DNA from 4 places in the Nonomuraea sp. N2-4H genome. Region 1 is predicted to be linked to each of the others. Evidence: riboswitches for the same ligand, from Rfam matches in the RefSeq annotation. Region 1 holds a riboswitch; each other region holds the start of a gene.
The links. Region 1 has a riboswitch for cyclic di-AMP ahead of WBK31_RS37280 (C40 family peptidase). Riboswitches for the same ligand answer to the same signal wherever they lie in the genome.
Positions count from the first base shown of each region.

Region 1 (2,189 bases):
GCGTTTACGGTCTGCGAGGAGCAACCTGGGTCCGGTCGAGAGGCCCACGTTCTGCGCTGTTGGGGGAGGGCTCCCGATGGAAGTGCTCACTGAGGATGTTCAACTCAGCCACGCCGATCTCGCGTTGCTGGCGGAGCTGGCCAAAGGGGTCACGGTCGACAGGGTCGGCAGGCGGCTGGACATCAGCGGCCGCACCGTACGACGGCGGCTGCGGGTCATCTGCGACCGCATCGGCGTCGCCACGGCGATCGAGGCCGTGGCCTGGGCGGCCCGCCGCCAGCTGATCTAGCCGCGCCGATCAAGCCCGGCGGTCAGGGCCGGGCGACGGGCGCTCATTGGCGGCGGATCAGTCGGCGATGCGGACCGCGCCGGCGTAGGGCCTGTTCGCGATGGAGGCGATACGGACGACGTCGCCGGTGCGCGGGGCGTGGATCATCATGCCGCCGCCGAGGTAGATGCCCACGTGGTGCAGGTCGCTGTAGAAGAACACGAGGTCGCCGGCCCGCAGCTCAGAGCGGTCGATGTGCCGTCCGGCCGTCCACTGGCTGCCGGTGTAGTGCGGCAGCGAGATGCCGACCTGCTGGTAGGCCGCCATGACCAGGCCGCTGCAGTCATAGGAGTTGGGGCCGTCGGCGCCCCAGACGTACGGCTTGAGCTGCTGCGTCAGCGCCCACCTCGCGGCCTGGGCGGCCTTGCCGCTGCCCGGGATGGGCAGGTCGACGCGCTGGGCACGGGTGCCGGGCAGGCCCGCCTCGCCGAGCGCCCGGCGGAAGAGGTTGCTCTCGACCTTGGCGACCAGCTTGGTGATCTTGTCGCGCTTGGCGCCGAGGTCGGAGATCAGCTTCTGGACCTCGTCGATGCGGGTCTTGGCGCTCGCCCTGGCGCGCTCCGCGGCCTGCCGGGCCCTGGTGACCTGGTTGACGGCCTCGCCCTGCTGCTGCTCCAGCACGTACGTGGTGGCGGCGCGGTCGAGGAACGTGTCGGGGTCGTCGGAGGTGGCGAAGGCCAGGATGCGGCTGAGCCCGCCGGTGATGTAGGCGTTCTCGGCCAAGGCGGCCGCTTTGGCGCGCTTGGCGGCGAGATCGGCCTCACTGGCGGCCAGGGTCTTCTTCGCGGCCTCAGCGGCCCTCTTGGCGCTCTTGAGCTTCTCCCGCTGGCCGTTGTACTGCTCGGTCAGCTGCTCGATCTCGGTGTGCATCTTCTCGACCTGCTTGGCCAGGTCTTGAAGCGAGGGCTTGGGGTCGGCGGATGCCGAGCCGACGGGGGTCGCGGCCATGAACGCCGCGAGTGTGACACTTATTACACCGAGCAGGCGGGACCGCCGTGCGGCGCGTTTCGGAGGGCGGGCGTGCTTGCCCGCCGTCGTCCTCTCACGCTCGCGCGTACGCTTCACCAACCAGCTCCTTCCATCGGCGCCTGCCGGGTTAGCTGACGGGTTCGGGCCGGAGCAGCCCTACCGGTGGTGCGGATTCACCCCGGGTGGCGTTGGGGGCGCCACCGGCGGTTCCCCGGCTCCTCCCTGCGGAGGATTAGGCGTGTCGCCCGCGCGCGACACGCGGGGAACATCGTCGCTGGACACTAATGCACTCCGGGTTCGTGCTCAACCAGAACTGCCGACTCTGTTGAGGTTTCACAACCGAAGGGTCACAAGGTGATCTCGTGCCTGGCCGTACAGAACCGGTTTTATGCCGGATTTGGCGCAACTTCGGATGGGCTGCACGCCTGCTCGGAGCGCGTGCTCGGATGAGCACGAGTTGTTACAGCATGGGGCGAGACGTGGGAGTTACGGCCGAGCCGTAATGACATCTGTACCCTGGAGGGCCATGGAGCAGGTGGCCGAACTGACAGCAGCCGAGACCGCGGTGGTGGTCCGGCGTGCCCGCACACCCGATGTGCGGGCCATCAGGAGGCTTGTGGACACCTACGCGGGAGCGGGCCCGCGGCTCCTGAAGAAGGCCACCGTCACCCTGTACGAGGACGTACAGGAGTTCTGGGTGGCCGAACGGGGCGGGCAGGTCGTCGGCTGCGGCGCGCTCCACGTGCTCTGGGAGGACCTCGCCGAGGTCCGGACGGTGGCCGTGGATCCGGAGTGCCGGGGCATGGGCGTCGGCCGTCGGATCGTCTCGGCGCTCATACAGCAGGCGAAGGATCTGGGTCTGAGGCGTGTATTCTGTCTGACTTTTGAGGTC
Region 1 is NZ_CP147987.1:8,045,422-8,047,610, forward strand. Features, by position in the region: gene WBK31_RS37275 (LuxR C-terminal-related transcriptional regulator) at 77-289, shown strand; gene WBK31_RS37280 (C40 family peptidase) at 347-1,276, opposite strand; cyclic di-AMP (ydaO/yuaA leader) riboswitch at 1,399-1,546, opposite strand; gene WBK31_RS37285 (amino-acid N-acetyltransferase) at 1,824-2,189, shown strand, end outside.

Region 2 (2,189 bases), 3.6 Mb from region 1:
ACGTCCGCGGTCGCCGACCGCCGCGCTGGACGCCCCGTCCGGGAGCGCGGTCTTCGCCCGGTACGCCGAGGCGGCGAAGTGCCATCCAGGAGCCGTCACGCTGCTGATCACCCACCGCTTCCCGACGGTGCGGATGGCGGACCTCATCGTCGTACTCGACGGCGGCCGGATCGTGCAGTGCGGCACGCATGACGACCTCGTCGCGGTCCCGGGGCTCTACGCCGAGCTTGACGCCGTCCAGCGCCGGGCGTTCGAGAGCCCTGCATGACGAAACGCGCACCCCGGTGATGGGGCACGCGTTCTGCCGTCACGAAGAAGGTGGGAGCACCCGCCGGTGGGAGTGCGTCAGGAGGCGTACTCGGGGTAGCCGTAGCCGACGACCTGCGACTTGGGCCGGACCCGCTCCTCGACCTTGCCGTTGCCGGTGTTGCCCTCGATGGTGGTGATGGTGCCGTCGCGGTTGTCCTTGACGACGAAGCCGACGTGCTGGATGTCCTTCAGCGCCTTGCCGCCCTTCCAGGAGAAGAACACCACGGCGCCGGGCTTGGCCTCGTGGCCGAAGCGCTTGTTGGCGGCGAACCACTTGGCGTGGGCGACGGTCCAGGCGTCCCAGCCGACCTGCGGGCGGGCGCCGGTCTTCTCGCCGACCCAGGAGACGAACATCGAGCACCAGGCGGCGTTCAGGTAAGCGGTACGGCTGCCGCCGTCGCGGGCGACGGTCTCGGCCGCGCGCTGGGAGTTGGCGTACCACTGCTGGTACGGGGTGCCGCCGCCCTTGGCGTTCTCGGAGGTGCCGATCTGCGACCTGGCGACCGCGAGCACCTGGTCGGCGGTGACGTTGATCTTCGTCTCGTCCCGCTCGCCCGCCTTGTGGGCGGAGCGGGCGGTGTCCGGGTGCTTCGCGGCGGTGGCCGCGGCGACGGCGATCGAGGTGTCGGCGTGGGCCGCGGTGGGGACGCCGAGGGCCGAGGCCAGGACGCCGGCGCCGAGCACGGCGCGGGCAATGGTGTTCTTCGAGACAGCGGTAAGACGGTGCTTGGCCATCGAGGGGATTACTCCTTGCTTCCATGCCGCTTACCGGGTTAGCTGACGGGTTCGGGCGTGGAAGCTGCCCTACGGCACCGAAGTGCCGATTCACCCCAAAGGACGTGGGTCCCCGGTTCCGCACGTGGCGGATTCAGCGGTCACAGGACAAACCTGTGATCTTTCGTGCGATGGTCTGACATAGCCGGACAAACCGGACGTATGCCTTAAGATGCCCCATAAGGTAATACACGAGGCAAGAGGATTACAAATCCATAAAAGTAAAGTCAGCCGAGCTGACTGCGAGCCTCGGCCAGAAGCCCCATCATGGCAAGGGATTCGTCAAGAGGCATGATCGAGGATTCGGTCCTGCCTTCGGCCGTGGCGGCGCGGACTTCGCGGAGCTCTCCGGCGTAACCGTTGTCCGCCGGATTGAGCACGTGCTCCTCCGGCTCCATCGACGGCCCGGAGAGCACGATCCGCTGCGGTGCCCAGAACGGCGCCTGGATGTCCGCGCGCATCTGAGTACCCACAACGCTGGCCTGGTTCGGGTAATTCCCGAGCAATGAGGTCGCCACGAGAGCGTGCTTGCCGCCGGGGTAGAGCAAGACGCCGGCCGCCTCCGCGTCAACGCCGTTCGGGGCGAGCTTACCGGTGACGTGCAGGCCGGTGGGCATGCCGAGCAGGAGCTGGGCCAGCCCGAACGGGTAGATCCCCAGATCGAGCAGGGCTCCGCCGCCCAGCTCCGGCGCCCACAGCCGGTGTGCGGGGTCGTACGGGTGGGCGAAGCCGAAGCTGGCCTGCACCGACCGGATCTCGCCGAAGCGCGGGTCGTCCTTGATCAGCTGGATGAGCGGGTTGAAGCGCATCCACATCGCTTCCATCAGGAAGACCCCCGCCTCGCGGGCCAGGCGCACCATCTTCTCGGCGTCGTCCACGGTCGCGGCCAGCGGTTTCTCGCACAGCACCGCCTTGCCCGCCGCGATGGCGGCCTCGGCCACCCGCAGGTGCTGGGCGTGCGGGGTGGCGACGTAGACGGCGTCCACCGCCGGGTCCGCGCACAGCTGTTCGTAGGAGCCGTACGCCGACTCGGCGCCCAGCTCCGCCGCCAGGGCCTGCGCCCTGTCCAGGCTTCTCGATCCGACGGCGGCCACCCGCATGCCGGG
Region 2 is NZ_CP147987.1:4,453,312-4,455,500, reverse strand. Features, by position in the region: gene WBK31_RS20570 (hypothetical protein) at 1-192, shown strand, start outside; gene WBK31_RS20565 (CHAP domain-containing protein) at 346-1,044, opposite strand; cyclic di-AMP (ydaO/yuaA leader) riboswitch at 1,057-1,193, opposite strand; gene WBK31_RS20560 (Gfo/Idh/MocA family protein) at 1,311-2,189, opposite strand, start outside.
Region 2: another riboswitch for cyclic di-AMP. It lies ahead of WBK31_RS20565 (CHAP domain-containing protein); the one in region 1 lies ahead of WBK31_RS37280 (C40 family peptidase).

Region 3 (2,189 bases), 3.0 Mb from region 1:
GGGGACGACGTGGCGGCGGTGCTGTGCGAGGTCGCGGAGGGGCCGCCGCTCAACGGCCGGATGGAGATCGCCGGGCCGGAGCGGGTCAGGATGGACGAGTTCTTCCGCGAGGCGCTGGCCGCCCTGGGCGACCCGCGCGAGGTGGTCGCCGATCCGGACGCTCGCTACTTCGGCAGTGAGCTTGCCGAGCACTCGCTCGTTCCGCTGGGTGAGGCACGGCTCGGCGGGATCCGGTACGGGGATTGGGTCGCCGCCGCTGCCGCCACCTGACGGCCCCCGGATCGTTCACACAGGCCACGAGGAGGCCGCCCGTCTGCGTGCAGAAGCCGCGCGACGGTCCTGTCGTGCAACAGGACCGTCGCGCGGCTTCATGGGCGGGCCCGGCGCGCAGGTCGAGCCCTGGGAGGGTTTCCGCGCCGGGCGTTCAGCGGACCGGCGGGGGAGGGGGTCCGTGTCAGGCGGACTTGCGGCCGAGGGCGCGGAGCTGGTCGGGCGTCAGCGAAGAGACGTTCTGGTCGATCGGCGTTTCGGTGTACTGGTGGATCGTCCAGGTCTTCCAGTCGGCCGGCGGGGTGACCGCGCCCTTGGCCCGGCTGTAGTGGGCGACCCACAGCGGGTACTGCGACAGGCCGTGGCCATAGGTGTTGGCGAAGTTCCAGCCGCTGTAGAAGATCGGCTTGACGCCGGTCTGCTTCTCCACGTACGACAGCCACGCCTTGGCCCAGGCGTTGACCTCTTCGACGGACTTGCCGTCAGTGGTCTCCAGGTCCAGGACCAGAAGGTCGCCAGGCTTGGCGGGCTGGGAGTTCACCGTGGCCAGGAAGTGGTTGGCGTCTGCGATGGGGTCGTTGGCGGGGTGGCCGTAGTGGTACGCGCCGCGCACGATGCCCTTGCTGCCGAGCTCACGCCAGTGCCTGGCGAAGGAGGAGTCGACGAAGTCGGTGCCCTCCGTGGCCTTGATGATGCCGAACTGCGCGGAGCTGGAGCTCCAGTCGTACTGCGGCTCGTAGTGGGAGATGTCGAGACCGTAGGTCAGGGAGCGAGCCTGGTGCTGGGAGGTGTGCTGCGTGGCCTCGTGCGGGGCACCGTGGTCGGCGGTGGAGGCGTGGGCGGTGCCGGTGACGGCGGTGACGGCGGCGAGCACGGCTCCGCCGAGCGCCAGTCCGAGGCGCTTGCGGTTGTCGGCAAGCTTGGGCATGCGGGGTTGACTCCTTGCTTCCATGCCGCCTACCGGGTTAGCTGACGGGTTCGGGACTGGAAGTGCCCTACGGACGCCGCCAGGGGCGGGCGTCCGATTCACCCCGGAAAGGTGGGTCCCCGGTTCCGCGAGAACGCGGATTCGGCGGCCGCACGCCATCGGGAAGGCGTACGGTCCGGTCAAAGATGCGAGGTAACGCGTGGGCGTCCCTCGACCCGCAAAAGTACATAGTTAGCAAAAGTATCCGCAAGCATCCTAAAGGGATTACCTTCGCATTGCGCGAGTTACCCGCCCGTAAGCCCCATGTCGCCGGGGTTTCTGAACAGGTAAAGTTTTTCGCTCTGCTCAGTCCAGGTCCAGCGTCCTGGCCGTCCTGCCGGCCGTCTCCCGCGCCGGCCCGGGCTGGTCGGACAGCACGATCCCGTACGTCGGAACAAGCTCGCGCAAAGCGGGCCGCCAGCCCGGCAGCCGGGCGGGGAAGGCGCGTTCGAGCACGTCCAGCATGATCGCCACGGACGCGGACGCGCCCGGGGATGCGCCGAGCAGGGCGGCCAGCCCGCCGTACGCCGACGTCACCACCTCGGTGCCGAACCCGGCGATCGACCCGCGCCCGTGCACCGGCTTGACCACCTGCACCCGCTGGCCCGCGGTGATCGGCTCCCAGTCGCCCGCCCGCGCCTGCGGGACGAACCCGCGCAGCGCCCGCAGCCGGTCGCGGCCGGTCTGTGCGAGCTGCCCCACGAGGTAGCGCAGCATGTCGCGCTCGGCGTGGGCGGCGCCGAGCAGCGTGGGCAGGTTGCCGGGGGTGATGGAGCCCGGCAGGTCGGTGAGGCGGCCGCGCTTGAGGAAGCGGGGCGAGAACTAGTCGCGTTCGCCCGCCAGGTCGCGCACCCGCAGCCGCCACGACCTGCGGTCACGGGAGAGCGAGCGCACCTCGTGCCCGGTCCGCACCTCGACACCGTCGCGTTCGAGTGCCGCGAACAGCCGCCTG
Region 3 is NZ_CP147987.1:2,182,647-2,184,835, forward strand. Features, by position in the region: gene WBK31_RS09895 (SDR family oxidoreductase) at 1-270, shown strand, start outside; gene WBK31_RS09900 (glycoside hydrolase family 25 protein) at 455-1,198, opposite strand; cyclic di-AMP (ydaO/yuaA leader) riboswitch at 1,210-1,355, opposite strand; partial or broken gene WBK31_RS09905 (malate:quinone oxidoreductase) at 1,544-2,047, opposite strand; gene WBK31_RS09910 (FAD-dependent oxidoreductase) at 2,060-2,189, opposite strand, start outside.
Region 3: another riboswitch for cyclic di-AMP. It lies ahead of WBK31_RS09900 (glycoside hydrolase family 25 protein); the one in region 1 lies ahead of WBK31_RS37280 (C40 family peptidase).

Region 4 (2,189 bases), 3.1 Mb from region 1:
TTGTCAGCGCTCCTCCAAGGCCATCGCCCGCCCATTCGGCCGCTCCGCGGGGCGGGGAACCGGCTTCGGCCGGTCTGCGGGGTTCGGCCGGTCCGGTGGGGTGGTGAACCGGCTTCGGCCGGTCCGGTGGGGTGGTGAACCGGCTTCGGCCGATCCGGTGGGGTGCGATCCAGCCGAGTGGCAGGGGGATCTCGGGCTTGGTGACGAGGCCGGTCCGGCGGGGCGGGGAACCGGCCCGAAAGCCTGCCATCCGGCCGTTTTCGATCGGTCACCATGTGGAGCCGCTATTCCTTTTAGTCGCCGTTCTTCGATGTGTGAATCGCGTCGCTCTCCTTCTACTACGCCACTTCGTAGGGAGCGTGGTGGCGACGGACTTGATCAGTGGCCACGGGCGTGATCTTGCTGCTAGGGCCTGTCGGAAATCGGGGAAATTCGGAAGTTACGTCTGTCACAACAACCGTTCGCCCAGGCCGGAGATCGCGCGGGAACGATGTTCACGTTTGTGACCAAGGTGACAGTTGTGGCGGATGGGACCTTACACAGCAGCGGGAAAAGAATTGTGAGTGAGGTCACATTTTGGTCACGGCGCCTGGGGTCCCAGCAGCGGTTCTGAGTCTGACAAATACCCCTATCTGATCTTTACAGCGTTACTCGGGCTTTGCCGATTCGTGACCGTTCGGCGTAACTTCTGGCGTCGCGGCGGACAAGCCATGTCGTCGCGAACCGATCATCGGTCCCTCCCGATGTGAGACAGCTACATATCCGCCGGTCGGCCCCGACATCCCCATCGCACTCATCGATCGGGGCGCGACCTGCCGAATCCGTGCAGACAGGAGGCACGGAGCCGGGGACCCAGCGATCCCACGTCCCCAAAGGATCAGGGGTGAATCGGCGCGCCATCGCGCCGTAGGGCGACTTCCACGCCCGAATCCGTCAGCTAACCCGGTAGGCGTTCGTGGAAGACCCAAGGAGAAATCCTGTCTGAATCCCTGCAGAACCCCCGCCTGTCCCGCCTTGCCCTGAGTGGTGTCGCACTCACGTTGACTGTGACAGCCGGAGGTATGGTCCTCCATGCCCCCGAGGCTCAGGCGGCGACGACCCGCGAAGCCAGTGCGGCGGCCGGAATGACGGTGAAGGCGGCCACCACCGCCCGCACCGCCATCTCGGCCAAGGCCCGCAAGAGGGCCGCCAGAGCCGCCCTGCAGAGGGCGAGGGCCAGCAAGGCCGTCGCCGTGGCCAAGAAGCAGATCGGTGACCCGTACCGTTACGGAGCCACCGGACCTGGTTCGTTCGACTGCTCCGGTCTCGTCCAGTACGCCTGGAGGAAGGCCGGCGTCAAGCTCCCGCGCGTGGCGAGCAGCCAGTTCGCCCGCGTCAGGAAGAAGGTCTCCTGGCGCAACCTGCAGCCTGGTGACCTGATGTTCTTCAACGGGCTCGGCCATGTGGGCATGTACGTCGGCAAAGGCAGAATGATCCATTCACCTCGGACGGGTGAACGGGTACGCATCGACAAGCTGAGCGGATGGCGTAAGGCGTCCTTCGTCGGCGCCGTCCGTCCCGGCGCGTGAAGAAGCCCCGTGCGGATCCTCCCCGATCCGGACGGGGCTCTCGCGTGTCAGGGGACCACCTACCATCGGGGCTGTGCCTGAGCAGGTGAGCCGACGTGCCCTGGCGGCCGGGCTGGTGCTCGCCGCCGCCTCGCTCGCGTCGGCCGCCGCCCCGCTGCCCGGCGCGCCGATCCTGCCCCAGCCGGTACGCGACCTGTGGCCGGGCCCGCACATCGTGCGCCGCGGCACATGGTCCACGGTCGTGGGCCACGACGCCACGGGGCTCGGCGAGCTGGCGCGCAGGGCCGACACGGCGAGCCGAAGGGTCTCGGCGGTGCTCGCCCGCCCCGTACGCCCCCTGATCGTCGTACCGGCCGATGCCCGCGAGGCCGCCGCGCTGGCCCGGGTGGGCGGCGTGGACGGGCTCGCAGCGGTCGCCGACGGCGAACGGGTGATCGTCGTGCCCGAGTCGTTCGCCAGGCTCAACCCCACGGGCAGGGACGTCGTCCTCGCCCACGAGCTCACCCATGTCGTCGCCGGCACCGGCGGCCTGCCCGTCTGGCTGTACGAGGGCTTCGCCGACTACGTCGCCTACCGCGACGCCGGGCTGCCCGTGACGACGGCCGCCGCCGAGCTGGCCGC
Region 4 is NZ_CP147987.1:4,946,469-4,948,657, reverse strand. Features, by position in the region: cyclic di-AMP (ydaO/yuaA leader) riboswitch at 804-967, shown strand; gene WBK31_RS22765 (C40 family peptidase) at 1,125-1,568, shown strand; gene WBK31_RS22760 (hypothetical protein) at 1,642-2,189, shown strand, end outside.
Region 4: another riboswitch for cyclic di-AMP. It lies ahead of WBK31_RS22765 (C40 family peptidase); the one in region 1 lies ahead of WBK31_RS37280 (C40 family peptidase).